DNA from 3 places in the Mesorhizobium sp. WSM4837 genome. Region 3 is predicted to be linked to each of the others. Evidence: predicted binding sites of a transcription regulator. Region 3 holds the regulator's gene; each other region holds the start of a gene.
What was found. Region 3 encodes HrcA, which represses chaperone genes, less so after heat shock. Its sites were predicted from a motif close to GTTAGCACTCNCNNNNNGNGAGTGCTAAC; they were not measured.
Positions count from the first base shown of each region.

Region 1: the regulator HrcA is predicted to act here: its motif matches at 6,948-6,976, upstream of AC0L3D_RS08310 (co-chaperone GroES).
Region 2: the regulator HrcA is predicted to act here: its motif matches at 4,642-4,670, upstream of AC0L3D_RS18470 (co-chaperone GroES).

Region 1 covers NZ_JBVVQE010000010.1:101,330-111,881, forward strand. Annotated here, with positions in the region: gene AC0L3D_RS08265 (sugar ABC transporter ATP-binding protein) at 1-1,343, shown strand, start outside; gene AC0L3D_RS08270 (ABC transporter permease) at 1,340-2,317, shown strand; gene AC0L3D_RS08275 (MurR/RpiR family transcriptional regulator) at 2,314-3,192, shown strand; gene AC0L3D_RS08280 (ribokinase) at 3,226-4,116, shown strand; gene AC0L3D_RS08285 (Hsp20/alpha crystallin family protein) at 4,433-4,969, opposite strand; gene AC0L3D_RS08290 (Hsp20 family protein) at 5,029-5,493, opposite strand; gene AC0L3D_RS08295 (hypothetical protein) at 5,726-5,944, shown strand; gene AC0L3D_RS08300 (DUF982 domain-containing protein) at 6,094-6,351, shown strand; gene AC0L3D_RS08305 (usg protein) at 6,466-6,753, opposite strand; gene AC0L3D_RS08310 (co-chaperone GroES) at 7,129-7,443, shown strand; gene groL (chaperonin GroEL) at 7,501-9,132, shown strand; gene AC0L3D_RS08320 (hypothetical protein) at 9,244-9,450, shown strand; gene AC0L3D_RS08325 (DUF982 domain-containing protein) at 9,513-9,830, shown strand; gene AC0L3D_RS08330 (ABC transporter permease) at 10,251-10,552, opposite strand, start outside.
Region 2 covers NZ_JBVVQE010000029.1:62,348-72,899, reverse strand. Annotated here, with positions in the region: gene AC0L3D_RS18510 (ATP-binding protein) at 119-1,570, opposite strand; gene AC0L3D_RS18505 (response regulator transcription factor) at 1,554-2,219, opposite strand; gene AC0L3D_RS18500 (hypothetical protein) at 2,325-2,624, opposite strand; gene AC0L3D_RS18495 (DUF3168 domain-containing protein) at 2,793-3,203, opposite strand; gene AC0L3D_RS18490 (hypothetical protein) at 3,348-3,617, shown strand; gene AC0L3D_RS18485 (hypothetical protein) at 3,628-3,849, opposite strand; gene AC0L3D_RS18480 (DUF1488 family protein) at 3,940-4,206, opposite strand; gene AC0L3D_RS18475 (hypothetical protein) at 4,203-4,475, opposite strand; gene AC0L3D_RS18470 (co-chaperone GroES) at 4,722-5,084, shown strand; gene groL (chaperonin GroEL) at 5,185-6,804, shown strand; gene AC0L3D_RS18460 (hypothetical protein) at 6,892-7,281, shown strand; gene AC0L3D_RS18455 (hypothetical protein) at 7,382-7,546, shown strand; gene AC0L3D_RS18450 (trimethylamine methyltransferase family protein) at 7,567-9,117, opposite strand; gene AC0L3D_RS18445 (TetR/AcrR family transcriptional regulator) at 9,288-9,926, shown strand; gene AC0L3D_RS18440 (transglycosylase domain-containing protein) at 10,085-10,552, shown strand, end outside.
Region 3 covers NZ_JBVVQE010000002.1:185,331-195,882, forward strand. Annotated here, with positions in the region: gene AC0L3D_RS02225 (hypothetical protein) at 166-363, shown strand; gene AC0L3D_RS02230 (hypothetical protein) at 371-559, shown strand; gene AC0L3D_RS02235 (FHA domain-containing protein) at 772-1,677, shown strand; gene AC0L3D_RS02240 (caspase family protein) at 2,382-3,194, opposite strand; gene hemW (radical SAM family heme chaperone HemW) at 3,388-4,551, opposite strand; gene rdgB (RdgB/HAM1 family non-canonical purine NTP pyrophosphatase) at 4,548-5,210, opposite strand; gene AC0L3D_RS02255 (VOC family protein) at 5,210-5,620, opposite strand; gene rph (ribonuclease PH) at 5,820-6,536, opposite strand; gene hrcA (heat-inducible transcriptional repressor HrcA) at 6,672-7,787, shown strand; gene AC0L3D_RS02270 (hypothetical protein) at 7,869-8,066, shown strand; gene cysK (cysteine synthase A) at 8,372-9,352, shown strand; gene AC0L3D_RS02280 (RNA polymerase sigma factor) at 9,695-10,552, opposite strand, start outside.

The DNA of each region.
Region 1 (10,552 bases), on a different contig from region 3:
TGAACAATCCGGTCGCGGCGCGCGCCGCGGGCGTCGCCATGATCCATCAGGAATTGCAGCAGGTGCCGCATCTCAGCGTCGCCCAGAACATGTTCCTCGGCCATCCGCTGACGCGCGGCGGCATCTTCGTCGCCCGCCGCGAGCAGGAACGCCGCGCCGCGGAAGCCCTTGCCGCCCTCGATCCGACCATCGATCCGGCAGTCCCGCTCGGCAGCCTGAAGGTTGCGCAGCGGCAGATCGTCGAGATCGCCCGGGCGCTGCTCGATCGGGCGCGCGTCGTGGCGATGGACGAGCCGACATCGAGCCTGACGCCGAGCGAGTTCGAGCGGCTGGCCGAAGTCATTGCCGGGCTGGCGCGCGACGGTGTCGCGGTCGTCTATGTCTCGCACAAGCTGGACGAGGTGTTCGGCATCTGCCAGCGCGCCACAATCATGCGCGACGGCGTCGTGGTCGGATCCGTCGATCTGGCGCAAATGTCGGAAAAAGCCGTCGTTTCGATGATGGTCGGCCGCGAGCTCGCCCAGGAACAGCACCGTTCGCACACCTCGAGCGAGGTCAGGCTGAGCGTGCGTGGCCTCGCCTCGGCGACAAAAGTCCGTAACGTCTCGTTCGACCTGCACCGCGGCGAGGTGCTGGGCATTGCCGGCCTGGTCGGCTCGGGCCGTACCGAACTGCTGCGGCTGCTGGCCGGCGCCGACCGCGCCTCGTCGGGCAGGGTCGAGATCGACGGCAAGGCGATAAAACTTTCCAGTCCGCGCGAAGCCATCGCCGCCGGCATCGGCCTGGTGCCGGAGGAGCGCAAGCGCGAAGGCATCGTGCCGCTGCGGTCGATCTCCAGCAATATGGCGTTGGCCTCGATGGGCGTGTTCGCACCGTGCGGCGTCATCGATCACGCCAGGCTGAAACGGGTCGCGGCCGAGAAGATGAAGCGCGTCAATTTGCGCCCGTTCCTGCTCGACCGGCCGATCCGGCTGTTCAGCGGCGGCAACCAGCAGAAGGCGATCATCGGCCGCTGGCTGGCGGCGGGAACGCGCATCCTTTTGTTCGATGAGCCGACGCGCGGCATCGACGTCGGCGCCAAGGCGGAGATCTACCATTTGATCGAGGAGCTCGCCGCCGAAGGCCATTCGGTCGTCGTCGTGTCGTCCGAGCTTCCCGAGGTGATCCGGCTCGCCGACCGCGTGCTGGTCATGCGCGACGGCACGGTCGCCGCCGAACTCGACCGGGCCGATCTCAGCGAACAGGCGATCGCGGCGCACGCCATACCCCAATCGGAGACGCAAGGCCGGCAAGGCGCAAGGCCATCGGGCCGGCAAGTCATAACGGACAGGACCAGCGTATGACTGATGTAACCGAACACACAGCAGCGCGCCCACGGGCTGAATTCCTGCACCGGTTTTCGCTGCGCGACGCCGGCACGCTGATCGGCCTGGTGGTGATCCTCGCCGTCTTCGGCGCGCTGGTCCCGGGCTTCTTTGCCGAGCGCAATTTGATCAACATCCTGCAGCAGTCGAGCATCAACGCCTGCCTGGCGTTGGGCATGACGCTGGTGATCATCTCGGGCGGCATCGATCTGTCGGTCGGGCCGACGGCAGCCCTTTCGGCCGTCATCTCGGCCTCGATGCTGGTTGCCGGCGTGCCGTTTCCGCTCGCCATCGCCGCCGGCTTCGCTATCGGCCTCGTCTGCGGCCTGCTCAATGGCGTGCTGGTCGCCTATGTCGGGCTGCAGCCTTTCATCGTCACACTGGGAACGCTCAGCACCTACCGGGCGCTGGCGCTGATCTATACCGGCGGCAATCCGGTGCTCGGCCTGCCAGCCGGCTTCCGCGCCATCTTCAACGGCTCGCTGTTCGGATTGCCACTGGCGGTCATCATCGTGGCCGTGGTCGCGCTGATCGCCTGGATCATCCTCAAGAAGACGCCTTTCGGCGAATATCTGCTCGCCGTCGGCGGCAATGAGGAGGCGGCCTACATAGCCGGCGTGCCGATCGCTCGCACCAAGATCGCCGCCTACATGATCTCGGGCCTGCTGGCGGCCCTTGCCGCGCAGATCCTGATCGGACGGCTGGGTGCCGCCGAACCCATTCTCGGCAATCTCTGGGAGCTCGATGCCATTGCCGCGGCGGCCATCGGCGGCGCCTCGCTGATGGGCGGCAAGGGCAGCGTCGTCGGCACCATCCTGGGCGCCGTCATTCTCGGCACCATGCGCAACGGCCTGACGCTGATGAATGTCCAGTCCTTCTATCAGCTCTTGGCAACTGGCCTTATAATCCTCGCCGCGATGCTCATCGATCGCGTGACGAGGGGACGTGGATGACCTTGACCAGCCTGGATCTGAAAGCAGTAGGACCGCGGATCCGCATGATGATGCCGCATTTGACACCGCTCGAGGCGAAGGTGGTGGAAACCGTGTTCGGACGGCGCGGCTTCGACGAGACCATTCCGCTCAAGCAGATCGCCGAAGAAGCCGGCGTGTCGGAGGCGATGGTGGTGAAGATCGCCAAGAAACTGGGCTTTTCCGGCTATCGCGACTTCCGCACCGCGGTTTACGAATACAGCCGCCTGCCGACCGCCGAAATGCACCAGGAACTGTCGGTCGACGACAGCTCGGCCGAGATCGTCCAAAAAGTGTTCCGCACCTCGATCCAGGCGCTGGAGGAAACGCTGGCGATCCTCGACATGGACGATTTCGACCGCGCCGCCGATCTTTTGTACCGCGCCAGGAACCGCGATTTCTATGGCGTCGGCGGTTCGGCGCAGATCGCGCGCGACGTCTCGCACAAATTCCTGCGCATCGGCATCCGCGCATCCGTCTACGACGATTCGCACATGATGCTGATGTCGGCCTCGCTGCTCGGCGCCGACGACATCGCCGTCGGCTTCTCGCATTCCGGCAACACCAGCGCCGTCATCGATGCCATCCATCTCGCCCGCAAGAGCGGTGCGCGGACGCTGGCGATCACCAATTACGACAACTCGCCGCTGGCCGCCGTCGCCGACATCGTGCTGTGCTCGACTGCGCAGGGCTCGCCATTGTTGGGCGAGAACGCGGCGGCGCGCATCGCCCAGCTCAACATTCTCGACGCGCTGTTCGTCGCGGTGGCGCAGCGCGACTACCAGGCGGCGGAGCGCAATCTCGGCCGCACGATGTCGGCGGTGACGTCGAAACGCCGGGACAAGGGCGGTTCATGAAAGATTGGGGCGGCTCATGAAAGATCGGGGCACATGACGGCTCCGCTGGTCACCGTGTTCGGCAGCCTGCATTACGACATCATGGTCGAAGCGCCTGACCGCCCGCGCAAGGGCGAAACCGTAACCGGCGATGCCTGGCAGCCGAAATGCGGCGGCAAGGGCGGCAACCAGGCGGTCTCGGCGGCGCGGGCCGGCGTGCGCTCGGCAATGATCGGCGCCGTCGGCGATGACGATTTCGGCCGCGCGCTTGTCGGCAATCTCGCGCGCCGCGGCGTCGACAGCCGCTTCGTGCGGGTCGCACCTGGCGCCGGCTCGGGCATGAGCGTGGCGATCTTCGACGCCGGCGGCGATTATGGCGCGGTGATCGTCTCGGGCAGCAATCTCACCTTGGGCGAGAAGGACATCGTGGCCGCGACCGAGATGGTTGCGCAAACGGCGGTGCTGCTGCTGCAGAACGAGGTGCCGGAAGCCGCCAACATTGCCGCAGCGCGGGCGGTGAAGGCGCATGGCGGCCGCGTCGTGCTCAACGCCGCCCCCGCGCGAAAACTGTCCGGCGAATTGATCGCACTCACCGATATCGTCATCGTCAACGCCATCGAGGCGGAATTCCTGGCCGGCGTTGCGGTCGTCGATACGCTCGAGGGTGCTGCCGATGCGGCACGCATGCTGATCGATTTCTACCCGGCGGCGATCGTCACGGCCGGCGGGGAGGGCGTTGCCTATTGCGGCCGCGACGGCCAGGCGTTCGCGCGGGCCGCCCTTCCGGTGAAGGTGGTCAGCACCCATGGCGCCGGCGACGAGTTCGTCGGCGCGTTCGCGGCAGGCCTTGCCCGCGGGCATCGGGTCGAGGCCGCACTTGCTGCCGCCAACGCCGCCGCGGCCTTGCTGGTCGCCACGCCGGAACGGCAGCGCGAGGCGATCTGAGACGGGTGGCTGCCTCCGCCCGCGATCGTGACACGAAGCGGATGGCGAGGACTTTTCACAGGCCGATAAAGCCGACAATTGATACGAAAGCCCGCCACCCCAAGGGATGACGGGCTCCGTAGCCTGTGCGCCAGGAACGCCACGGTAGCGACGCTGCTACTCAATGCTCCGTAGATACTCACTATGCGGCCTGCGCGCCGTCAGGCGCATCGGCCGAACAAATGAAGCCCGTGCCTTTGGGCGGAGCGCGCGGGCCGATCGGGATGCAGCCCGATCTGCAGCCGGGCGCGGCTGGCGCGTCCGGCTGCCGATGTCGTCAGTGCTTGCTCTTGCCGGGGCTGGCGGCACTGCCACTGATGGCGATGCGCTTGGCTTTCGTCCGTGCGCGCTCCGTCTTGGGCAGCGTCACGGTGAGCACGCCGTTATGGAAGGCGGCGTTCACCTTGTCCTCCTCGACCTCGTAGCCGAGCGGGATGCGGCGCTCGAAGCGGCCGTAGAACCGCTCGGAGAACTGCCTGTCCTTGTCTTCGGTCTCGGAGCGCTTCTCGCCACGCAGCGTCAGCACGCCGTCATCGAGCATCACCTCGACGTCCTTTTCGTCCATGCCGGGAATTTCCGCGGTCACGCGGATCTCCTTCTCGCCGTCGGCGATTTCGACGCTCGGCCAGCTGCCGCGCGCCGACGAAAATCCGCTGAGCATCGGCATGCGCGTCTCGAAACCGCGGAAAGCGTCGTCGATCAGGCGGTTCATCTCGCGATGCAACGCCATGAACGGGTCGCGGTCCTCGTCACGATAGAAGCTGGGAACCGGACTGTTCTCCCGGCCCCAGGGTATGAGATCACGAATAGCCATTGCTGTTCTCCTTTTCTCGAGTGGTTGTGTCAAAGGCGAACGCCAGAGATCGCCTTGGCTCAGGCGGCCTGCTTCGGCTTCTCGACCTGCCCGGCCTTGCGCGCGCCGTCTTGCTTGGCAATCGTGATGCGACGGGGCTTCATCTCCTCGGGCACCTGGCGCACGAGGTCGATCGTCAGCAGGCCGTTGCTGAGCGAGGCGCCGGTGACCGTCATGTGATCGGCAAGCTCGAAGCGGCGTGTGAACGGTCGCACCGGAAGGCCGCGATGGAGATATTCCACCTCGTCCTGTTTCTTGCGCTCGCCCGAGACGATGAGAAGGTTCGGCTCGTGGCTGATGTCGAGATCGTCGTCGGAAAAGCCGGCGACGGCGATCGTCACGCGATAGGTGTTCTCGTCGCTTCGCTCGATGTCATAAGGCGGCCAGGTTTCGACTGCCTGAGGCGCGTTTTCCAGCAGGTTGAAGATGCGGTCGAAACCGATGCTCGACCGATAAAGCGGGGAAAAGTCGAATGCGGTTCTCATAGCTACATCCTCCATGGAGCAACATAGTACGAGGGACGCCAAAGAGCTTGGCGCTCCCTGGGCTCTGCCGGTCCCATTCGGCAACCGGCAATTTCGATTTGGTTATTGTCAGGCCGAAATCAAGACCCAGATTCTGTCCCGCTGCCAGAATTTTTTGTTGCCAGATTGTACTGGTAATGCCGGTTCCAACCGTCGTTTGCGGGTCGCGCCGGCACGCCGCATGGAGGACATCATGACCATGACACGCGACGACATCATTTCGGTGCTGGGCCCGGTCGACGACGCCGTGATCGCCGACATCGCCTCGACCGGCGCGACGATCGAAGAGTTGCGCGAGGCCTTTGCCTGGGTCGGCGCCGATGAGGCGCTGGTCAACGAGGGCCGCCCGCTGCCGTCGGCAAGGGTGGCGACGCTGATCGGACTTCTCGAACCGCCGGACGACGACATATAGCGCCGGGTTTCGGCAAGCAGGGCTGGAGGCAAGTAAGGCTAAGCCGGGGGGGAGGTCTTGAAGCGTGCAGCTAGACGAACCATCTCGTCAGTCGGGCGCCGATCGGGCCGCCTTCCTGGTTATTCTCAAAAAGAAAAAAGGAGGAAGTGATGAACGACGTCCCATTCTCCGAGCCGATCACGCTCAAGCTCCAATCCGTCGGAGAGCGCAAGGTCGCCAGCAGCTGGGAAGCCATCGAATGCATGCAGCAATGGCCGGACCGGGCGCGCGGCCGGAGCTGGCGCGTAGCCTATCGCGCCTGCCGCGACGCGCTCGACGGCTGGCGCACCGCCCGCGAGGCGCGAACCGCCTTCGTCAAGGCGGCGCGCACCGCCGGACTGCTGGTCACGGGACGTAAATCCACCTGAACGCCAATCCACCTGAACGCCAATGAACCTGAAGCCGGGGAACCTGAAGCCGGGGCGGACGCGCTGTGCCGCAGAGGCGGCGCCATTCATGAAAAGCGCCGCCTTTTTTCTATTTCACTGCAGCGTAATGACGCCGTCCACCGCCCGCCATTCGGAGGGCTGAATCAGACGGTGATGGGCGACGCGCACAGAATGCAGCGGGCCCTCGATCTCACGTTCCCAAAATTCGAGGAAATGCTTCAGCGTCGGGAAATCCGGGGCGATGTCGTATTGCTGCCAGATGAAGAGCTGGAGCAGGTCCCGATAGTCGGGAAGACGATAATGGATCTCTGCCGTCGTCAGGCCAAAACCCTGCATCTGGAGCCGGAACTCGTTGCTGACCTGGAACTCATTATCGACCATGCCCGTCTCCTTTCCGAACGATCAGGCGTCTATCCTCCGCGGGGGAAAACGCTTCCACTTCCTCATCGGTTCCGGCCGCCGGCAGACGGTGCCGGGATCGACGATGATGTCGGAAGGTTGCGCCCCGATTTCAAGCCGCATCCATCGTTCAAATCCTGGAATAGCGCCATTATTACAGTGCGTTATTACGGTGCGTTGGCACTCGACAACGGCGAGTGCTAAAATTTTTTCGGCGTCCTCTTGAAAGGCTGGATAGGCAGACTAATTCGATAGGCGCGTGATGCCTGAGCAGGGGTCGCGCACCGTCGCACCGACCCACTGGTCGGCTGCGAAGGGAGGTCCAAGAAAATCTGTTTGTCCTATGAGGAGAACGACATGGCGTTCCGTCCATTGCATGACCGTATCCTGGTCCGCCGCATCGAGGTCGACGAGAAGACCGCGGGCGGCATCATCATTCCTGACACAGCCAAGGAGAAGCCGCAGGAAGGCGAGGTCATCGCCGCCGGCCCCGGCGCGCGCGACGATAGCGGACAGTTGCAGCCGCTCGACGTCAAGGTCGGCGATCGCATCCTGTTCGGCAAATGGTCGGGCACCGAGATCAAGCTCAACGGCGAGGACCTGCTCATCATGAAGGAAAGCGATGTGCTGGGCGTGATCGAATTGACCGACAAGATGCAGAAGGCCGCCTGAGCGGGCCCTGAACAAGCCATCAGTCAACGTAAGCTGCCTATTTGAAGGAGTTATCCAATGGCTGCCAAGGATGTGAAATTCCATACCGAAGCCCGCGAGAAGATGTTGCGCGGTGTCAACATCCTCGCCGACGCGGTGAAGGTGACGCTCGGTCCCAAGGGCCGCAATGTCATCCTCGACAAGTCATTCGGCGCCCCGCGCATCACCAAGGACGGCGTTACCGTCGCCAAGGAAATCGAGCTCGAGGACAAGTTCGAGAACATGGGTGCGCAGATGGTGCGCGAGGTCGCCTCGAAGACCAGCGACGTCGCCGGCGACGGCACGACGACCGCGACCGTTCTGGCGCAGTCGATCGTCCAGGAGGGCGCCAAGGCGGTTGCCGCCGGCATGAACCCGATGGACCTGAAGCGCGGCATCGACAAGGCGGTCGACGCCATCGTCGCCGAACTCAAGGCCAATGCCCGCAAGGTGACAAGGAACGACGAGATCGCCCAGGTCGGCGCCATCTCGGCCAATGGCGATGTGGAGATCGGCCGCTTCCTCGCAGAAGCGATGGAAAAGGTCGGCAATGAGGGCGTCATCACGGTCGAGGAGGCCAAGACCGCCGAGACTGAGCTCGAAGTGGTCGAGGGCATGCAATTCGATCGCGGCTATCTCTCGCCTTATTTCATCACCAACCAGGACAAGATGCGCGTCGAGCTCGAAGAGCCCTATGTGCTGATCCACGAGAAGAAGCTGTCCAACCTGCAGGCCATGCTGCCGGTGCTCGAAGCCGCTGTGCAATCGAGCAAGCCGCTGCTGATCATCGCCGAGGATGTCGAAGGCGAGGCGCTGGCGACGCTGGTCGTCAACAAGCTGCGCGGTGGACTGAAGGTTGCCGCCGTCAAGGCGCCGGGTTTTGGTGACCGCCGCAAGGCGATGCTGGAAGACATTGCCATCCTGACCGGCGGCACGGCAATCAGCGAGGATCTCGGCATCAAGCTCGAAAACGTCACGCTGGAGATGCTCGGCCGCGCCAAGAAGGTGCTGATCGAGAAGGAGAACACCACGATCGTCGACGGTGCCGGCCGCAAGGACGAGATCCAGGCACGCATCAGCCAGATCAAGGCGCAGATCGAGGAGACCACCTCCGACTATGACCGCGAGAAGCTGCAGGAACGGCTGGCCAAGCTCGCCGGCGGCGTCGCCGTCATCCGCGTCGGCGGCTCGACCGAGGTCGAGGTCAAGGAGCGCAAGGACCGCGTCGACGACGCCATGCACGCCACCCGCGCTGCGGTCGAGGAAGGCATACTGCCCGGCGGCGGCGTGGCGCTGCTCAGGGCGGCGAAGGCGCTCGACAATGTCGCGGTCGACAATCCCGACCAGAAGACCGGCGTCGAGATCGTGCGTCGCGCCATCGAGCAGCCGGTGCGCCAGATCGCCGAGAATGCCGGTGCGGAAGGTTCGATCATCGTCGGCAAGCTGCGCGAGAAGACCGAATTCGGCTATGGCTGGAACGCCCAGACCAACGAGTTCGGCGACCTCTACGCGCAGGGCGTGATCGACCCGGCCAAGGTGGTGCGCGCCGCTCTGCAGGACGCCGCGTCGGTCGCCGGCCTGCTGGTAACCACCGAGGCGATGGTGGCCGAGAAGCCGAAGAAGGAAGCTGCCGCACCGGCAATGCCCGGCGGTGGCGGCATGGACTACTAAGGTCAGGCCTCCAAAGCGAGGCTTCTGAACGGCAGATGGACCGTGTCCGCCAAAGCGGGCGCGGTCTTGCCGGTCCGGGATTAATGCGGAGCAGGTGTTGCGATGGATGTGATGGACAGTTTTGGAAAGATCGCGGCGCCGACCCGCCCGAAGAACGATTTCAACTATGAAACCGATTGCAGGGCGGCGCTGGCGCCCTTGGTCGACGGCTTGCTGGACATGGCCGAGTCGGCCGGCTGGGATCGCCGCAAGGCGACCTATACGCTGATGTTCCTGTCGGCCCAACGCGTCGGGGCCGGCCAGGAGGAGCGTAAATGATTGCCGCGCAGGCGCGCATGCCTGCGCCTGTTGGAGACAGTTGAACCGGAAAGGAGAGTGTCATGGACCGTTCTTCTTTTGAAAAGCCGGTCACCATCCTGACCGGCCTCGGCACGCCGACCAGGATAGAAAGCGCGGCTGAGGCCTATGCGCTGCTTGCCGACTGGCCGCGGGCGAGCCGGACGGCCGCGCATGACATCGCCGCCAAAGCCTGCCGGGCGGCGATGGACGGAGAGATCGACGCCGAGACGGCGCGGGCGACCTTCGTGGCGTTCGCCCGCCGCAACGATCTTCTCGCGCCGCTGACGAGTTCTACCGTTGCCGGCGGGACAGTCATCGATTGGGCAACGCGTTCGCAGCGTCTCAACGCACCGGCATGAACGCGGCTTTTCCCCAAGTTGGAGAATGGCGAAAGCCGCAGCAACATCCAATCTCCCCCCTTGAGGGGGAGATGTCCGGCAGGACAGAGGGGGGTGCCTCGCGCCAACGTTGCGCATCTCCGCGCCTGCCAAGCCGGCTACGATCACGACCTCGCGCATCTGGCGCATGTGCCGCGGTTACGGGGAGGTACGGATAGTGGTGCACTGCCTTTGATCTCTCCGCCCTACGGTCGAGGACCCCCCTCTGTCCTGCCGGACATCTCCCCCTCAAGGGGGGAGATTGGCAGCTTCGCCGGTAGCGCTTCTTCTGAGATTGGCGAAAGGCGAAGCGACATCCAATCTCCCCCCTTGAGGGGGGAGATGTCCGGTAGGACAGAGGGGGTACTGTCCCGACGACCTAGGTCTGTATTGCCCCTCGGACTACCGCCTTACCCGCGATTTCAGCCAGCGGTCGAAGGCCACGGCGAGGATCAGGATCAGGCCGATGACGATGCTTTGCGTGTAGGACGAGACGTTGTTGAACTGCAGCCCGTTCTGCAGCACGCCGATCAGTGCTGCACCCACCACCGTGCCGCCGACCGAGCCAATGCCGCCGAACAGCGAGGTGCCGCCGATGACCACCGCCGAGATCACGGTCAGCTCGTAGCCGATGCCGGCGACGGCTTCCGAGGAATTGAGCCTGGCCGACAGCACGAAGGCGGCAAGGCCGGCGAAGAAGCCGA
Region 2 (10,552 bases), on a different contig from region 3:
CAAAAAGCATAGGCCTAAAGCGCGTCGCGTTTGGCCGGCCTCATGCGACGCGCTTCAGGTTGTTGTTTTTACGCATGTCGTTATCGCAAAACCGCTGCACACTTTTGCGCGACATGCATTAGTGAAGGCTCCGCAATCGAACCACCGCCTTCAACCCGCCCATGCTGGACCGTTCCAGAGCCAGAACGCCTCCGTATTCGTTGACGAGGTCGGCGACGATGGCAAGTCCAAGCCCGGTGCCCGGCTTTGTCTCGTCGAGACGCCGTCCGCGCTTCAGCGCCTCGCGTGCCTTGTCTTCCGGAATACCCGGGCCGTCATCCTCGATGCTGATCTCGAACAGGTTGACGGCACCCTCCTTGCCGGCGCCAGTCTTCTTGGCGGAGATTGGCGCCACCGATACCGCGACCGCGCTCTTTGCCCATTTCATGGCGTTGTCGAGCAAATTGCCAAGCAATTCTTCCAGATCCTCGCGTTCGCCGGCAAAGACGATATCGACTGCCGGCAGCGAAAGCGAGAGAGCGGTCTGCGGATTTAGTTTTTGCAGCACGCGCACCATGCGCTGGACCAGCGGCGCCACCGGCGTACGGTAGACGACGCTGTCACGTTGCGCCGCAACGCGGGCGCGCTGCAGATAATGGTCAATCTGCTTCTGCATCGAGGCGGCCTGTTCGGCTATGAGCTGGCCCTTGGCGCCGCCGAGCGCCCGTCCCTCGTTGATCAGCACCGCCAGCGGCGTCTTCAGCGAATGGGCGAGGTTGCCGACCTGCGTCCGCGAGCGCTCGACGATACGCTTGTTGTTTTCGATCAACGCGTTGGTCTCGTTGGCGAGCGGCTCGATCTCGGCAGGGAAGCGACCGTCGAGCTTTTGCGCGGTTCCTTCGCGCACCATGGCGAGAGCGTCCCTGACCCGGCGCAATGGCTGCAGGCCCAGCAGGATGGCGATGGCGTTGATGGCGATCATGCCGACGCCGAACAGCGAAAGATAGGTCAGCAGGCGACGCTGAAAGGCGCTTATCTCCTGCTCGAGCTCGGTCCGGTTGCCCATGACGCGGAAGCGCGCTGCGCGATTTTTCGCGTCGAGAACGAACTCGCTCTCGAACACTTCCAGTTCCTCGCCATCGATGCCTTCTGTCGTATAGCTGCGCTGGAAGCTGGCATTGAAAGGAACCTCGGCGACGCTTGGCGACAGGATCGCCGTGGTCATCGAGGAGGAGTGCAACTCACCACTCACGCCTTCCGACGCAGGCTCCACCGACCAGTACCAGCCGGAATTCGGCTCCGAGAACCGAAGGTCGCCCAGGTCGGGAGCGCCGGTCAGCGAACCGCCTTCGGACACGCCGACCGAGCCGATCAGATTGAACAGATGCGCCGACAGCAGGCTGTCGAAACCGCGCTCGCTGGCCTGGCGATAAAGGGTGGTGATCAGCGTGAAGATGACAATCAGAGTGAGTATCGCCCAGACCGTGGAAAAGGCGATCACCCGGAACGCCAGCGACCGCGGCCCGAACCGCAGTGAAAGCGGCGTCCTTGCAGTCTGTTTGAGCGGTTCCGCCTTACGCCTCCGGCTCACGCATTCGATAGCCCATGCCGCGAACGGTTTCTATCATGTCGATGCCCATCTTCTTGCGAAGCCGCCCGACAAAGACCTCGATTGTGTTGGAATCGCGGTCGAAATCCTGATCGTAAAGGTGCTCGACCAACTCGGTTCGGGACACGACCTCGCCCATATGGTGCATCAGATAGGCAAGCAGGCGAAATTCGTGCGACGTCAGCTTCAACGGCACGCCGTCGACATCGGCCTTGGAGGCTTTGGTGTCGAGCCGCAGCGGCCCGCAGGTCAGCTCGGACGACGCATGGCCGGCCGCGCGCCGGATGAGCGCTCGGACCCTGGCCAGCACCTCTTCGATGTGGAACGGCTTGGTGACATAATCGTCGGCGCCGGCGTCGATGCCGGATACCTTGTCGCTCCAGCGATCGCGCGCCGTCAAGATCAGGACCGGCATCTTGCGGCCGCCGCGCCGCCAGCGTTCGACCACGCTGATGCCGTCCATCTGCGGCAAGCCGATGTCGAGCACCACGGCGTCATAGGGCTCGGTGTCGCCGAGGAAATGCCCTTCCTCACCGTCGAAAGCCCGGTCGACAACATAGCCGGCATCGACCAGCGCGTCTGATATCTGCCGGTTCAGATCCTTGTCATCTTCGACGACGAGTACGCGCATGCGGGAATCATACCCAGTTGAAGAATCGGCCTGTTGAAAAATCGGCCGGTTGAGGAGCTGGACGTCAGATATAGGCCGATTCCAGCGCCTGGGATACGGCAGGCATCAGTTCAGCGGAACGACGATCTCCGTGCGGCGCGGACGCTGCCCATCCTTGCCCGGAACCAGCACGACGATGACGCAGACCGGCTGGCCACCGCGCGTCGACTGCGACGCCTTGGCCAGCGTGCCGCCATTCTGCTCGGCGACCTGCTGACCGATCGCGTAGCAGTCGGAGGCGGCCAGGACGATCGGCCGGTTCTGCTCGGGCACGACGACCGGCAGCGCCGTCGCCTGCGACGCAAACAGACCGGCAGCGCAGAGAGCAAGTGTCGCGGTTGGGAAGTGGGAGCGAAGCGTTTTCATGATCAGCGTCCTAACGCATCGGTGCTGAACGTGATATGAACATTGCCTGCAACACATGCCTGTCTCACCCCCTGAAATGCGACACAACCAACCCCGGTGATTTGGCCGCCCGAACCCGGCAAATCCAGGCGCCAGTCTAGACTGTGTTGCAGCCTTATTGAAAGCGCGTCAGGCGTTTTCTTCCGTCACGGCAAGAAAGCGCAGCAGCCCGTGACAGGCTGAAAGATCCTGGTCGTAACGGACCTCGGTGAATTCGAGCCTGAGATTGACGCTGTGATGCTCGTCGAGCGCCAGCGCCGCATCCTGGAGGCGGGCGCTGACCATGTCCATCACGTCGAGCATTTCTTTCCTGGCCTCGGATTTCGACCAGAAATGCAGAGTGAAAAGCTGCTCGGCGTCTTTCTCCCTGCCTGTTACCCAATCATAGACGCTGGTCCGGCCGAACGTCACATAGGGAAACGGGATGTTTTCCGGGGCATGGTCGAATAGTTTTGCGCCGCCCAGCGCCGCTGACAGGGAACCGTCAGCGTCCAGCGCCTGGAACAAGGCCTTCTGCAACGCGGCAGCCGGCGCGTTCATTGTATTCTCCCTCGCCCGTCGCGGCTGAACAGGCCTTTGTGCCGTCAACGATTCGTGCTTGCAGCGTAGCCGCGTTGAGGTGGCTGCGCCAGATCAGGGGATCTCAGGTGGCTACCCACACCTTTCATTTGACATGCAAGGCGTTTGAAAAACGGTGCTATGGAGTGTTTGTTTCTCCAGACCTTCGAGGTTGTTTTCGTGCGCGAGCCATCGCTGCTGCCTGTTTTCGGAAAGCTTGGGATCAAGACGCCAGTCGTCGTTGCGGCGGCGCCGACCATGTCGAAAAGCATTAAGAACATTGTGTCCCGCATGCGGGAGGTTCTGTCTTCATACGGAGGCCTAGCCTTGAAGCTGTTCGTCGTCGTTTGGACGGTCCTTGTCGTGGCGGCAGTGTTCTACATCACGCAGGCCTGACCAATCGCATTCATCGATCGGGGGCGGAAACGAAACGGATGCCGGAATGGCAAACCGCTACGCACTGCGCATGGAGCATCCGCACAGCTGGACCGTCTTCGATGGCTTCACCGGCCAGCCCGTCGAGCTTGAGCACCAGGTCTTGGTTGGCATGAACACGCGCGATGCAGACGCGATGGTCGGATCGGCTGAACAGCCGAGATGTCAAGCGACGGGCAAAGGCGGAGAGCAAGCCCTGATCCTGCCGCTAGGTTCACTCGGCACATTCGTGCGCCTGGACCGGATCTGGCGCGTTGGCCCTGAACGCGATGACGTTCGGGATTTAACGAAAATCGGCCGCCGTCAGCACATATATGCTCTTGCGGGTCCGGTCATAGGCATTCCTGGCGACGTCGTGGATGGAGTTGGAAGCCGTATCGAAGGCGGCGAGATAGGTGGCTTCTGCAGTTGGTGTCCCTGACTCTGCCTTCGAGATGGCATCCGTGGCGACGGAGAAGGAAATCTGGAACATGCCGTCATGGCCGACAAAGCGGATGCGTTTGCCCGCCTCGTCGTAGCTCCGGCTTCGATTGGGAAATGTCAGGCTCATGACTTGACCTCCGTTGATGCAACGTCTGCTTTCTTGATCGCCCGCGACGCCCGCTTTTTCTTGGGGGCGACGGGATTGAGGGCCTCCGCGGCGCGGTCGGCCTCTTCCTTGGCCAGCCGCAACGCCCGCAATCTTGCCGTCTTGATGGTCCTGGCCTTGGCCTCTGAAATATATTCGGCCGTTGCCTGATTGCGTTCCGCGGTTTTCTTCTGCTTCTCCATGAAGCGCGCTTCGGCTTTTTCCATGATGTTCTGGCTAACTTCCGCCATCGATCAAAACCTCCTTTTGGCTGCAATGATGAAAATGATTTTCTCCCTTAAAATAGTCACTCGATGTGGAAAAATCAAATTCTGACCTATTTTTGATCGAGCAAATTTCTGAAGCGAAAAGGCAAAATAATACTATTCAATGTTTTACGGCGGCCAACGAATATTTTTTGGCACTCCTATCTATCGAGTGCCAACGCGCCTATAGAAGGGAGCGGCCGCCTAAGCCGGCCCCAGAAAGAAGTTTCCATGAAATTCCGGCCACTCCACGATCGCGTCGTCATTCGGCGCGCCGAAAGCGACACCAAATCCAAGGGCGGCATCATCATCCCCGACAATGCCAAGGAAAAGCCGCAGGAAGGCGAAGTGATCGCCGTCGGGCCGGGCGCGCGTGACGAAAGCGGCGCGCTGATCGCGCTCGATGTCAAGGCCGGCGACCTCATCCTGTTCGGCAAATGGTCCGGCACCGAAGTCAGGATTGACGGAGAGGACCTTCTGATCATGAAGGAGGCCGACATCATGGGCATCATCGACAAGAGCGAGATGGGCATCATCGACAAGAGCGAGATGGGCATCATCGAGAAGACCGGGGCTGCCAAGAAGGCCGCCTGATTGGAGCGCCGCGCGTCTTGGACGCGCAAAGGACGCTCCAAATTTTTGATTCAGGCGGTGCTGACAGCGCCCTGCCGCAACCAACCGAACTGGAAAAAAGATGTCTGCCAAGGAAATCAAATTCTCCACCGATGCGCGTGACCGCATGCTGCGTGGTGTCGAAATCCTCAACAACGCCGTCAAGGTGACGCTCGGCCCCAAGGGCCGCAACGTCGTCATTGACAAGGCCTATGGCGCACCGCGCATCACCAAGGACGGGGTGGCGGTAGCCAAGGAAATCGAGCTTTCCGACAAGTTCGAGAACATGGGCGCGCAGATGGTGCGCGAAGTGGCGTCGAAGACCAACGACCTTGCCGGCGACGGCACCACCACCGCCACGGTGCTTGCCGCTTCCATCTTGCGCGAGGGCGCCAAATTCGTTGCCGCCGGCATGAACCCGATGGACCTCAAGCGCGGCATCGACCTTGCCGTTACCGCTGTCGTCAAGGAAATCCAGGCACGCGCCAAGAAGGTCAAATCTTCCGGTGAAATCGCGCAGGTCGGCACCATTGCCGCCAATGGCGACACCACCGTTGGCGCCATGATCGCCAAGGCGATGGACAAGGTCGGCAATGACGGCGTCATCACTGTCGAGGAAGCCAAGACCGCCGACACCGAACTCGACGTCGTCGAGGGCATGCAGTTCGACCGCGGCTATCTCTCGCCCTATTTCGTCACCAATGCCGAGAAGATGCGCGCCGAGCTGGAGGACCCTTACGTCCTCATCCATGAAAAGAAGCTCGGCAATCTGCAGGCGATGCTGCCGATCCTCGAAGCCGTGGTGCAAAGCGGCAAGCCGCTGCTGATCATCTCCGAGGACGTCGAAGGCGAAGCGCTGGCGACGCTGGTCGTCAACAAATTGCGAGGCGGCCTCAAGGTTGCGGCCGTCAAGGCGCCGGGCTTCGGTGACCGCCGCAAGTCGATGCTGGAAGACATCGCGGTGCTCACCGCCGGCCAGATGATTTCGGAGGACCTCGGCATCAAGCTCGAAAACATCACCATCGACATGCTAGGCCGCGCCAAGCGCGTGCTGATCGAGAAGGACACCACGACGATCATCGACGGCGCCGGCGAGAAGGCCACGATCCAGGCGCGTGTCCAGCAGATCAAGGGGCAGATCGAGGAAACCACTTCCGACTACGACAAGGAGAAGCTGCAGGAGCGGCTGGCTAAGCTCGCCGGCGGCGTCGCGGTCATTCGCGTCGGCGGCGCGACCGAGTCCGAGGTCAAGGAAAAGAAGGACCGCATCGACGATGCGCTGAACGCCACGCGCGCGGCAGTGGAAGAAGGCATCGTTCCCGGCGGCGGTGTCGCGCTGCTGCGCGCCAAGGCCGTGCTGAACGGGCTGACCGGAGCCAATGCCGATGTGACGGCGGGCATTTCGATCGTGTCGAGAGCGCTCGAAGCGCCGATCCGCCAGATCGCCGAGAACTCCGGCGTCGAAGGTTCGATCGTTGTCGGCAGGCTCACGGACAGCAAGGATCACAATCAGGGCTTCGACGCCCAGAACGAGACCTATGTCGACATGATCAAGGCTGGCATCGTCGATCCCGCAAAGGTGGTGCGGACCGCGTTGCAGGATGCCGGGTCGATCGCGGCGCTGCTGATCACCGCGGAAGCCATGATCACCGACATTCCGGCAAAAGACGCTGCGCCTTCGGCCGGCATGGGCGGCTACTGACCACCCCTCCCGTAAATAGGCCCTGCAAGGCCTGGCCCCAGCAAGGCCAGGCGACCGATCCCAACATCAACCAGGAAGGAACTGTCCGTGGCCACACAAAGCAGCAAGCCATCTCTCGCGCGTCGATGGGAAGATTACCAGCCGGCCAAATCCACGCTTTTGTGGGCATGCGCTGCAACCGTCGTCGCCACGCTGATCATTGGTTTCAACTGGGGCGGCTGGGTGACCGGCGGCACCTCGCGCACGCTGGCGGCCACCGCCGGCGATACGGCGCGCGGCGAGCTGGCCTCGGCGGTCTGCGTCGATCGCTTCAATACGGCGCCCGACGCGGCCGCCAAACTTGTCGAGTTCAAGGCCATAACTGACAGCTACAAGAAGCGGCAGTTCATCGAGACGGGCGGCTGGGCGACCATGCCCGGAAAAACCTCGCCCGACAGGCTGGGTGCGCAAAGCTGCGCGGTCGCTCTCGCCACCTAACATCTTCGACCTCTCGGAGAGAACGTGCTCTTGACGAGAGCCCGAAAGACAGCCGCCGGGGCATCCTCCGGCGCGCAGCCGTCGGCAAGGAGATCGATCCATGATTGCATTCGTCCCGAAGCCAAATGCTGTAGTAAAGACCAAAGTGGCCGAGGAAAGCCGCTTCGATCGCATTCGCAGACTCGCCGCCGACAAGCACAGAAAAGCCGATGCCGGCACGATCCGCCGCGACCCGCAGAAGGCAGGCGACAAGCGCCCCATGTAACGCGCGCTTGCTGAACTACATCACGAGACCGGTGCTGCGCCACCCTCTTCCGTGCGCCGCGCAATGAATTCGTCGAGAACACCTGATGTGGCAGCGGCGCAAGCCGGCGGCCGAAAATCTGCCAGCAGCCGTTTCCAGATGCCGGTGGCGCGCTCGGTGGCGGTTCTTGACCCGGCCTGCGTCCAGTTGCCGAAATTCGACCAATCGGCGACCAGCGGTTCGTAGAATGCGGTGCGGTAGCGCGCCATTGTGTGCCCGGTCGAGAAGAAATGCCCGCCCGGCTGCACTTCGGCGATGGCCTCGAAGCCGATCGCGGCCTCGTCGCCGGGCGTCACCGCGCAGAGCTCCGCGATGGTCTGCAGCGCCTCGATATCGGTGATCAGCTTCTCGAACGAGACGCTCAACCCGCCTTCGAGCCAGCCGGCAGCATGGATGCAGACCGTCGCGCCGGCGAGCACCGAACCCCACAGCGCGAACTGCGTTTCGTGGGCTGCCTGCGCGTCCGAAATGTTGGCGGCACTGCCGCCGCCGGACCGCCAGGGAAGGCCGGTGAAGCGTGCAAGCTGACCGGCGCCGAGCGTCGCCTTGACGTGCTCCGGCGTACCGAAGGCCGGCGCTCCGGACTTCATGTCGACATTGGAGGAGAAGGAGCCATAGACGACCGGCGCGCCCGGCCGCACGATCTGGGCCAGCGTCAGCCCGGCCAGCGCTTCGGCGTGCTGCAGCGTCAGCGCGCCGGCCACGGTGATCGGCGCCATGGCGCCGGCCAGGCAGAAGGGCGTGATGATCAGCACCTGCCCCGCCTTGGCAAAGTCGATGATGCCTTGCGCCATCGGAATGTCGAGTTGACGCGGCGAGTTGGTGTTGATGACGGTGTAGCAATGAGCGCCCGAACGGAATTCGTCCTCGGACAGGCCGCGCGCCAGCCGCAGCATCTCGAAGCCGTCCTCGACCTGCGGCGTGCCGCGCGCGAAGACGAACGGCAGTTTGTCCGACAGCGTCAACTGCGCGCTGACGGCATAATGGCGGAAGCGGTTGTCGATGTCCTGCGGCTCGATGCAAGGTCCCAGCATGTGCAGCACGTCGAAATGCTGCACCAGCCGGATGAGATCCTCGAAAGCGGCAAGCGTTCCCGGCCGCCGGCCGTGCTCCAGATCGGTGACGTTCGGCGCCCCGGATCCTGCCAGGACCGTCATCGAGCCGAGTTCGAGCGTCAGGTCGCGGGCACGGTCACCGGCATGGACGCGGATCGATTTCGGCGCCGAGCCCAGCGCCGCCGCGACGATGTCGCGGCCGATGCGCACCATCTGGCTGTCCTCGTCGACCAAAGCGCCGGCACGGGCAAGAATAGCGCGCGCCTCCGGCAGCAGCACCTTGACGCCGAGTTGCTCGAGCACGTGCAGTGCCGTGTCGTGGATCGCGGCGACCTGATCGGCCGAAAAGATCGGCTGCGGCAGAAACGGGTTCTTCAGCGAACGATAGTCCGGCCGGCGGCTGGTCTCGCTGCCGGCCTCGCCGGTTCGTCCGCGCCTGCGTTCGCGCCTGAGGTTGCGTGCTGCGTCATCGACCATGGCGGATACTCCTCATTGCCGTATTGCCCTGCCCTGCGGATCGTAGGCAGGAGCCGCGATGACGCGCGTCGGCCGCTCGCCCAGTTCGTTGAGGCAGATAGGATACTTGCACTGTACATATGTGTCTAGTACGGTTGTATGCAGTTCGCCCTCATGCCTATTGTGCGGCCATGATCATGATTTCTCCGCAGGACGAGCCGGCGTCCGGCAACACCAAGGTGACGCGCCGGGACTGGATCAATCTTGCGCTCCAGACACTGATTTCAGACGGCATCGCAAGCGTGCGCGTGCTGCCGCTTGGCCAGAAACTCGGCGTATCGCGCTCAAGCTTCTACTGGTATTTCGAGAGCCGTCAGGACCTGCTCGACCAGTTGCTTGCGCATTGGCGGGACACCAACACCAAGTCGATCGTCGAACGCGCGCAGCGGCCGGCCGAAAGCATCATCATGGGGGTCATGAACGTGTTCGAATGCTGGGCGGACGAGCGCCTGTTCGATCCCAGGCTCGACTTCGCCATCCGGGAATGGGCGCGGCGCTCCGACGACGTGCGCCGGGCCATCGACCAGGCCGACAATGACCGACTGGGCGCGATCCGCGACATGTATCGCCGGCACGGCTACGGCGAAGAGGATGCCTTCATCCGCGCCCGTGTGCTCTACTACATGCAGATCGGCTATTATGTGCTCGACCTCAAGGAACCGGTCGAGGCGAGAGTCAGTCATCTCGCCGCCTATCTGCGCAGTTTCACCGGCCAGGAGCCAAGCGATGCCGACGTGGCGCATTTCATGCGCTTTATCGCGGCGCGTTAAGTGGGTGCGAGGTGGCAGAGGTGGCAGGCCCGACCCTGGTATCAACAAACTGTACCGCGAAAGCCCCCCTCACCCTTGTGAGCGAGGCCAAAATGGACAAATAGTCTGGTAGGAGTGCCGCTTCTCGGTGGGAGGCGTAGCCGCAGCCGGATCTTGGAATGGCCAGTCCTTTGAAAACACGCAGGAGAAGGGGTCCGATTGCCGCAAGACTGCTGGCGGCGGATGCGTGGTTCGATTCCTCGCTCTACGAGACCGGCTTCAAGGCGCGCCGGTTCTGGGAAGCGGCCACCATTTTTTTCCGGCGCTTCCGCGTCTCCGGCTGGCGCCGCGGCATCATCGAACTGTTGAGCGAAGGTTTCACGCTCGGCGCCGGCGGCATCGTCGTCATGCTGGCGCTCGCCTTGCCGGCCTTCCAGGAAACCGCCGGCGACTGGCGCGCCCAAGGCGATTTCGCCATCACCTTCCTCGACCGCTACGGCAATGAGATCGGCCAGCGCGGCATCATCCAGCGCGATTCGGTGCCGGTCGACGAGATGCCCGACCAGGTCATCAAGGCGGTGCTGGCCACCGAGGATCGGCGTTTCTTCGATCACTACGGCATCGACGCGCTCGGCCTTTCGCGCGCG
Region 3 (10,552 bases):
GGTGTCCCCCGTCAGGCTCTGACCTTGAATGCATTCGGCTCTGTTTGGCACGGCTCACGCCGGGTTGCAAAACCCATGCCGAAGTGACGCGGCTGTCATGCCTTTGCCACACTGCGGAACGAAACCGTGCCCGGCGGATTTATGCCTGATCTCGGGAGGAGCAGGATGGACAGCCTCAAGATACAAGACGTTTTCGAACCCTACTATGCAGGCCGCAAGCGCTTTGCCGTGCGAAAGGACAAGGGGCTGCCTGCCAAAGCCGGCGCCGGCTCGGCTAAAAAGCCACGAAAGCGTCGTCCGTCAAAGGCAACCAAGCTCGAGATCGAGCCCTCGACCGGCACCGGCAGCACGATGGAGCACTGACCAGACGATGCCCAATCGCTTCGACATTTTCATCACCCGCCTTGAAACCAAAAGCTCCCGCAATGGAGCGCCCCCACATCCGACAAGCGATCGATACCGCGCCCGCCGCGACAAGGGCGAGGCCAAGCCGGCTCGCGACGGCGAGGCGGACGCCGAGAAAGACCACGCCAAGCGCCTCCCCAAGCACGACGCCTGACTACCGCGACCTTCGCGATTGGCCGAGACACTTCTCTCTAAAGCGTGGGGGAAACGCTCGGCCACATCATTCAACCCGGATTGTTCGACACGCGCGCTTCCAGCAGACGCTGGGTCCACGAACTCATCGTCCTCTGGAATGTCGCCAGCCTCTGTTCGTAACGTGCTAATATTGAGCCTGCGTGCGCGCGCTTGAGCGTACGGGAGAGGATCATGTCGGCAACTTTAACCGCACTGGGCAGCAGAGAGGCCTACAGGCTGGGAGATTTCAACCTGGTTGGTCGTGGCGAACATGCCACCATACGCTTGGAAGACGGGGAAGTTTCGCGCCAGCATGCAACGATCCGGCGCGACGGCGCGAACTACTGGGTTGTTGATGTCGGCAGTGCCAATGGCAGTTATGTGAATGACGTGGCGCTCACAACCGCGCGTGTGCTGCACACCGGCGATCGCGTCCAGTTCGGCAGATCGATTTTTCTTTTCGACCAGGGCACGACTGCCCCCGATCCAGATTCGCAAGTGGCGAACACAAAAACTCAATGGGGCAACCCGGCAGCCCCCAAGAGCCGGCCGGCCACGCTGTTCGTTGCTGATTTGAAGGAGTTTACCGGAATTAGCGCCAGGCTGTCCCCGGAACAGGTGGCGGCCCTCCTGGCCGAGTGGTATATGGACTGCAATATGATCTTGAAGCACTACGGTGCCTCGATCGACAAATTCATCGGTGATTGTGTATTTGCTTATTGGCACGGGACGGCAGCGGATGTCTGTGTCTCTGCGGTTCAGGCTGCCCAGGCGCTCCGCGCTGCGGAAGACGCGGCTACGTCGCCAACCCGAGTACTGGTCAGGGAACAACAAGACATCGTGCTCGACTGCCGCATTGGCCTTCATGTGGGTGAAGTTGCTATCGGCGCTATGGGCAAAGGCATCAACACCGCGCTGGGCGATGCCGTGAATTTGGCCTTTCGTATTGAGGGATTGACGCGAAAACTGGACAAGCCGCTGTTGGTCAGCGCCCAGTTCGTCGAGCACTGGCCTGAAGGTAGAGAATATTTCAAGTCCTGCGGCTATCACGAGGTCAAAGGGCGCGCCGAGATGATCGAGGTATTCAGCCTAGAATAGGCGCGCCAGCAGGAGCATAGCTTTCTGCTGCCGCTTGCCGCCGGTTCTCGCCGGCTTCAACAGGGCTCGTGGCCGCTGGGCGACGCCAGATCGGCAATCTCTGCCGACACGTCACTCGCAAATTGTAATTGGATTGCGGCAGAAGCCGCTGCCCCGGCGAGCCCCGGCGGCCCGCGCTCTGACCCTGCACTCATCGCGGGTTTCTGCCCTGCAAACGCGAGCCGCCCTGCTCGCGCTCGGAGCAGCGGCGGCACGCTTCTGTTCCGTTGTCGGTCGTGGCCGGGTGTTCGGGTTGTTCGCATGGCGGGGTTCTTGTATCGAATTCGGCCGGGCAACCACCGGACACACGCGAGCTGTGCTTCCTTCCAATTTCTTCAAAGCAATTGTTGTCGGTTTCGCCATGTCGATCTCAGCGCCGGAGTAGCGAGCGAAACGGCGCAACGCCTCCGGGGTTCTTCCGCCCCAGATGCCGTCTGGCTTTCCCGGATTACACCCAACGCGGCCAAGCTCGCGCTGTATCCGCTTCGCCAGCTCGTTCGGTGCATCTTCCTGGCTGGTGTCCGATTGATGATCTGCATTCTCCAACTGTTGAATTTGGAGTCTGGCGAGAGGCACAAACAGGCCGTCCGGGTACAGTTGAAGATAACCCTTTAACGCTCCGCTGCTTTTGGAGCCGCGGATTGAGGTCCACAACTCGATTTCCGTCAGGCTCGCATCTCGGCTGCTGTTGTTGGCTGGCGAGACTGCCGTTGGGCCACGAGGAGGGCAATGAAAATTTCCCTGCCAGGCAGCGATCCATACGTGAATGGTTCCTGCTTGCCGCCTGTCGCGGCCAGAACAGTGTCGCGAACCTTGCGGAACACGAATTGGATGTCTACCCCGGGTTCACCCAAATGCGCCAACAGCCCTGCAGTGTAGGGACTGTTCCGTCCCGCCCCATCGAAAGCGGTTGTACCTTCCTTCGCAGCGTACCCGACCAGGGTTCCGGCTGCCGGTTCAATCGCAGCCAGGCCTCTGCCGATGGAACGCGTTGCGTTTGATCGTCGCATGGCCGCGATAAAAGGGTTGTCCCGGCAAGCATCAAGTAGAACCACCCGCACGCCGGAGACACGGGACAACGCGTTCATCACCAGATCCAGCGGGATTGCCTCAAACTCCACGTCGGAATCAGCGCTCAGGCTGACATCTGTAGGAACGAGAAAATTTCTGTTCTCAACCTCAACCCCATGTCCCGCGAAGAAGATTATTGCGAAATCAGCACCTTCCGCCTCGCGACCGAACTCCTGCAGAGCTTTCCTGAACGCGGTATGGTCCAAGTCCATCTTGCGAGATACTTTGAACCCTACCTTTGAGAGCAAGGCCGCCATGTCAGCAGCGTCATTGTTCGGATTGGGAAGTCTAGCGACCCGTTGATAGCTCGAATTGCCGATCACCAGCGCAACACGTTTTTCAGCCCACGCCACCTCCAGCCCGCCGATCAGAGCAATGACAGCAAGCGCGATGTTGAAGAGGCGCATTTTAGCCCCGTGCTCTGCTTCAGCCGCATATTAGCGGCGCCCGACCGAAGCTTGACCAGTCAGGCCCACGCTTGCAAGTAATTATCGGCTGCGGATGGCAGTGGGATGGCCATTCGGCCAAGCAAGCCGAATTTCCAGCATCCTTGCGTGAGCCGACAAATTGTCTGGGACAGGCCAGCTCCTGGCCCAAGCTTTACCGCGCCAGATCCGCCACCACAGCGTCTAGCACGATCATGCCGGCCGGCGTGGCGCGCAGGCGGGCATTACCGATCGGCGCCACCAGCCCCTCGCCCTGCAGCATGGACAGCCGCGCCGTCGACAGGCCGCGGCCGGAAAACGCTTCATAGCGAGAGAGGTCGATGCCCTCGGCCAGCCTCAGCCCCATCAACAGGAACTCGTCGGCCTCTTCCGAGCGCGTCAGGATCTCGCCGCCGGTGACGCCATGGCCCTTGGCCTCGACCAGATTGGCCCAGGTTTCCGGCATTCTTTCGGCGATCGTCACCACGCGACGGCCGTTTTCGACGAAGCGGCCATGCGCGCCGGGACCGACGCCGACATATTCGCCATAGCGCCAATAGGTCAGATTGTGCCGGCTTTCGGCGCCTGATCTGGCGTGGTTCGAAATCTCATAGGCCGGCAGCCCATGCGCAGCGGTGATCTCCTGCGTCAGCGCATAGAGATCGGCGGCATGGTCATTGTCGGGAATAGCGAATTTCCTGGCCGCATGCAGCGCGTGGAACGGCGTGCCTTCCTCGATGGTCAACTGGTAGAGCGACAAATGGTCGGCGGCATGGCCGATCGCCTGCTCGAGCTCCGCCTGCCACGCTTCCGCTGTCTGGCCGGGCCGTGCGTAGATCAGATCGAACGACAGCCGCGGGAAAATCTCACGCGCCAGGCCAATCGCGTGCAGCGCTTCATCGACATTGTGCAGCCGGCCGAGAAAGCGCAGATCCTTGTCGTTCAGCGCCTGCACGCCGAGCGACACCCGGTTGACGCCTGCCTCCCGATAGCCGCGAAAGCGCTCGGCCTCGACCGAAGACGGGTTGGCTTCCAGCGTCACCTCGATGCCGGCAGGCACCGTCCAGTTCTTCGCCACCGCGTCCAGCACCGTCGCGACGGTTTGCGGCTTCATCAGTGATGGCGTGCCGCCGCCGAGAAAAATGCTGGTCACCTCGCGCGGTCCGCTACGGTTGCGCATCGTCGCAAGCTCGGTCTCGAAGGCGCGCGCGAAACGCTCCTGGTCGACCGGCCGGTGGCGGACATGGCTGTTGAAGTCGCAATAGGGGCACTTGGCCGCGCAGAACGGCCAGTGCACGTAGACGCCGAAACCGGGGCTGCGGTCGAGCAGCATGGTCATTTCACCGCCGATCGCGCCAAATCCAGTCTGGCTTGCGCGAATTTCTGGAAGGCGCGAGCCCGATGCGACAATGCCGTCGGCTGGCCGGGCTTCCAGCCATGTTTCTCCTCTGCGGTCATCTCGCCAAAAGTCTTTTGGAAACCGTCCGGCACGAACACCGGGTCGTAGCCGAAGCCGAGTTCGCCGCGCGGCGGCCATATCAGCGTGCCCTCGACCTCACCTCGGAAATATTCGGCCGCGCCGTCGGGAAAGGCCAGGCAGATGACGGCGACGAAACGGCCCTTGCGGTGCGCAGGCGCAACCGCGCCGATTTCCTGCAACGCCACTTCGGCTCGCTGCATCGCCATGCCGAAGTCGCGGCTCCCGTCGGGCGCCTCGGCCCAGTTGGCGGTGTAGACGCCGGGCGCTCCGCCCAGCGCATCGACACACAGGCCGGAATCGTCCGACAATGCCGGCAGGCCTGTCGCCTTGGCGGCGGCAAAGGCCTTGATATAGGCGTTCTCCTCGAAGGTGGTGCCGGTCTCGTCCGGCTCCGGCAGGCCATATTCCTTGGCCGACTTCGCTTCTATGCCGAACGGCGCCATCAGATCGGCGAATTCGCGCAATTTGCCGGCATTGTGGCTGGCGACAACGATCTCATGTCCATCAAGCGAATGCATCAGATGCCCCAGATTCTTGGTTCGGCGAATTCGATCGAATTGCCGGAGGGGTCGCGAATATAGATCGAGCGGCCACCCTGCGGCCATTCGAACTCGCTCTCGATGGCGATTTTCTTGCGCTCAAGATGCGCTCTCCAGCGGACGATCTCGTCCGCGCTCGCCGCAAAGCAGAGATGGCCGTCGCCGACCGTGCCGTGCGGCGGCACTTTCAGCTTGGCATCGGGCGCCGGCGGGATCTTGGTCGCCTCGGCGTTGAAAATGAGCAGCACGCCGTCCCCGCAACGGAAGAAAAGATGCCTGCCGTCGACCTTGCCCAGCAGATCGAGCCCGAGCACATCGGTGTAGAATTTTTCCGCGGCATCGAGGTCGGTCACGTACAGCGCTGATTCGAGGATGGCAGAGGGTGTCACGAGGCACCCCCCTCTGGCCTGCCCTCTTTGCCAAAACTTGGCATCTCCCCCTCAAGGGGGGAGATTGGCAGCTTCAGCGCTTCCGCACATCCCACGCCGCCGACAGTTGGCGAAAGCCGATTGGATACCCGATCTCCCCCCTTGAGGGGGAGATGGCCGGCAGGCCAGAGGGGGGCGGACAAGCTCGGCATTTTCAGGACTACGCTACAGCCATCTGCTGCAGGCTGACCAGTCGCGCAATGCCTTTCTTGGCCAATTCCATCAGCGCCGCAAATTGCTCTTCCGAGAAAGGCTCGCCCTCGGCCGTGCCTTGTATCTCGACGATGCCGCCCTTGCCGGTCATGACGAAATTGGCGTCAGTGCCGGCCGATGAATCCTCGAGATAGTCGAGGTCGATGACCGGCTGGCCGTCGTGGATGCCGCAGGAGATAGCCGCGACATGGTCCTTCAGCACCTTGGCGACGCTGGCCATCTGCCGGGCTTCCATCCAGCGGAGGCAGTCGTAAAGCGCCACCCAGCCGCCGGTGATCGAGGCGGTGCGCGTGCCGCCATCGGCCTGGATCACGTCGCAGTCGACGGTGATCTGCTGCTCACCCAGCGCCTGCAGATCGACCACTGCGCGCAGCGAACGGCCGATCAGCCTCTGGATTTCCAGCGTGCGGCCGCCTTGCTTGCCAGCCGAAGCCTCGCGGCGCATGCGCTCGCCGGTCGAGCGCGGCAGCATGCCGTATTCCGCCGTCACCCAGCCCTTGCCGGAATTGCGCATCCAGCCCGGCACCTTTTCCTCGAGGCTGGCGGTGCACAGCACGTGGGTGTCGCCGAACTTCACCAGGCACGAGCCTTCCGCGTGCTTGGAGACGCCGCGCTCAAAGGAGATGGCGCGCATTTCGTCGAATTGGCGTTTGGAAGGGCGCATTCAGGCTTCTTTCTTGTCGTTTTAGGAGTCGTGGCCGGCTTGTAGCCGCACGCGACGAGAGGCGCAAAGGAAAATGGACCAGTTGCGCGGGCGCGGCCGATGTCTATATCCTTGGGCCGGAGGTATTTGGCTCGAATGACCAAGGCAGTCGATCCCGGTTCCCAGTCGGCGGCAGCGCTCCAATCCCCCGCGCTTCAATCGCCCGCCCTTCAATCGCTCGACATGCGCTCGCGCGACATCTTTCGGCGCATTGTCGATTCCTATCTGAAGGACGGCGAGCCGGTCGGATCGCGCAGCCTGTCGCGTATCCTGCCGTCTTCGCTGTCGCCGGCCACCATCCGCAATGTGATGAGCGATCTCGAGCATCTCGGCCTGATCTACGCACCGCATATCTCGGCCGGCCGATTGCCGACCCAGGCCGGCCTGCGCTTCTTCGTCGATGCCTTCATGGAGCTTGGCGATCTCTCCGACGAGGAGCGCCGCACCATCGAGGCGCAGGTACGCGCCTCCGGCTCTGGTGCGACGCTGGAGCACATGCTCACCGAGGCGAGCCAGATGCTGTCCGGCATGTCGCGCGGCGCCGGCCTCGTGCTTGCCGCCAAGAACGAGGTGGCGCTCAAGCATATCGAATTCATCCAGCTCGAGCCGAACAAGGCGCTGGCCGTGCTGGTGTCGCAGAACGGCGACGTCGAAAACCGCGTGGTCGACCTGCCCGCCGGCATCACCGTCTCGCAACTGCACGAAGCCTCGAATTTCCTCAACGCCCATATCCGCGGTCGCACGCTGGCCGAGGCGCGGGTCGAGATCGCCCGCATCAAGGAAGAAACCAGGGCCGCCCTCGACACGCTGTCGCAGGATTTGGTCGAGAAGGGCCTTGCTGTCTGGGCAGGCGCCGAGAGCGGCTTGCCGGCGCGTCTCATCGTGCGCGGTCGCGCCAATCTGCTGGAAAATGTCACCGCCCAGGCCGACATCGAGCTGCTGCGGCATTTGTTCGAGGATCTGGAGACGCAGGACGGGCTGATCCAGCTTCTCGACCTCGCCGAGGAAGGCTCCGGCGTGCGCATCTTCATCGGCTCGGAGAACAAGCTGTTTTCGCTGTCGGGCTCGTCGCTGGTCGTGGCGCCCTATCGCGACAAGGACGCCCGCGTCATCGGCGCGCTCGGCGTCATCGGCCCGACCCGGCTGAACTACGCACGCATCGTGCCGATGGTCGACTATACCGCGCAGCTTATTTCCCGCATGCTGCGATAATGCAAGTCGCCCAAAAAACCGAAGCGCATCGCACGGATCCTTCCAACGCGACACGCTTAAGGGAACCTCAAGGAGAAAAAAATGGCGCTGGAATCATTCAAGGCTCAGATCAGCCTGTTGCTCGAGCAGATGATCAACCAGCCCGAGGATCAGCATGAAGTGCAGGAGCAGTTGCGCGAAAAGCTGGGGGAGATGCGCGCCATGGGCCTGCCGCTGCCGGCCGATCTCGTCGCGCTGGAAAAGCGCCTCGACGACGATTTCTACGCCGCCGGGAACTGAGCCCGAAAGGTGCAAGGACGGCTAGCCGACCGGCGAGCATGAGGATCTCGTGAGCGGCTTCGTCGTCTCCGGCGACGCGGTCTGGGGCCGACCGGCAAGTGATGCGCTGCCCCGAGGGCGGCGGCGGTTGCATCTGGCCGTCACCTGCGGGCGAGGATGTATTCAGCATGCGACCACGTCGGATATTTTCAAACGGCAGACTAGCTTGCGCGGCCGAAGGCTTTATCCTGCCTGGTCGAGACTTAGTTGCCTGACTCACTTGATTGCCTGACCCTTGCCCATCTGACCTCTTGGGAGCGAAACCAATGAACAAGCCCGCCACCACCGTGCCTGTGCCCGGCCGCGGCCGCATCTACAATTCGATCACCGAGACGATCGGCGACACGCCGCTGGTGCGGCTCGACAAGTTCGCCGGGGAAAAGGGCGTCGTCGCCAATCTGCTGGCCAAGCTCGAATTCTTCAACCCGATCGGCTCGGTCAAGGATCGCATCGGCGTCTCGATGATCGAGGCGCTGGAGGCATCGGGCAGGATTGCGCCCGGCAGGACCACGCTGATCGAGCCAACCTCGGGCAACACCGGCATCGCGCTCGCCTTCGCCGCCGCCGCCAAGGGCTACAAGCTGATCCTGACCATGCCGGAAACCATGTCGGTCGAACGTCGCAAGATGCTGGCGCTGCTCGGTGCCGAACTGGTGCTGACCGAAGGGCCGAAAGGCATGAAAGGCGCCATCGCCAAGGCCGACGAACTGGCCGCGACGCTGCCCGACGCCATCATTCCGCAGCAGTTCGAGAATCCCGCCAATCCGGAAATTCACCGCCGCACCACTGCCGAGGAAATCTGGAACGACACTCATGGCGAAGTCGACATCTTCGTCGCCGGCATCGGCACCGGCGGCACCATCACCGGCGTCGGCCAGGTGCTGAAGCAGCGCAAGCCCTCCGTGCATGTCGTCGCCGTCGAGCCGGAAGCCTCGCCGGTGCTGTCGGGCGGCCAGCCCGGCCCGCACAAGATCCAGGGCATCGGCGCCGGCTTCGCGCCGAAGATCCTCGACACGACCATTTATGACGAGATCGTCAAGGTCTCCAACGAGGATTCGGTCGCCAATGCGCGGCTCGTCGCCCGCCTCGAAGGCGTGCCGGTCGGCATCTCGTCGGGCGCTGCCCTGCAGGCGGCGATCGTCGTCGGCTCGCGGCCGGAGAATGAGGGCAAGAACCTGGTGGTCGTTGTTCCGTCCTTCGCCGAACGCTATCTGTCGACGATCCTGTTCGAAGGGCTGGGGGCTTAGGGCATATTGCTATTTGTGCCGGCCTGCGGTTGCGGTTTCCCGCGCCTCCGTAGCGCCCCGCCAATTGTCGAAGCCGGCGCCGCCCCTCACCTGCCTGCCGGCATCCTCTCCCCGTAAACGGGGCGAGGGGGTGCTCTCATTGACGGGTTCGCCAATCGCCAGCGTTGCAGAAAAAAGTGCCGACACCGCGACCAGCCTCTTTCTCCCCGTTTACGGGGAGAAATGCCCGGTCCACCCTCCGCAGCTGCTGCGGAGGACGGGCAGGGCAATGAGGGGCGGCACCAGCGGTCGGCCTTAGATCCTAAACATCGGATCATGTCTGACCCCGGCCTTTCCCGGACCTCATTCTTCGGCTGCGAGCCCAGCCCGTCGTGCCTGCAGGAACCGGCGCACGGCCGGGTCGCGTTCGAGGCCGATCGCCCTGTTATACGCCTCGGTAGCCTCCCGAGTTTTGCCGAGCCTGGCCAGAAGGCCCGCGCGGGCGGCCCAATAAGGCTGATAATCATGCAGTCGCTTGTCTCCACCAAGCTCATCAAGTGCACTCAATCCCGCCGCGGCGCCTTCGGCCTCCGCAAGGGTCACCGCGCGGTTGATCGAGACCACCGGCGAGCCGGCAATCACCGACAGCGCATCATAGAGCTGTTTGATCGCGGCCCAGTCGGTCCGGCCGGTCAGCCGCCTTGTCGTATGGGCGGATTGCACGGCTGCCTCGAGCTGGTAGCGGCCGACGACGCGCTTGGCCGCGGCGTGCTTCAGCAATGTCTCCGCTTCGTCAATCAACGCGCCGTCCCACAGCCCAAGCTCCTGCTCGGCCAATGGCACATAGTCGCCGGCGGCGTTGCGCCGCGCCGCACGCCGCGCCTCGGCAAACAGCATCAGCGCCAGCAGGCCGAGCGCTTCCGGCTCATCCGGCATCAGCGAGGCTACCAGCCGGCCGAGCCAGATGCCTTCGGTCGCGAGATTGCGGCGCCGGGTTTCGGTGCCGTCCGGGTCGGCCCAGCCTTCGGCGAACGCGGCGTAGATCGCTTCCAGCACCGCATCCAGCCGCTCGCCAAGCTCTGCCCGCTCCGGCACGCGGAACGGAATGCCGGTCTCGCGGATGCGGCTTTTGGCGCGCACCAGGCGCTGGCCCATCGTTGCCGGCGACACCAGGAAGGCCGAGGCGATCGTCGCTGTGTCGAAGCCTAAAATGGTCTGCAG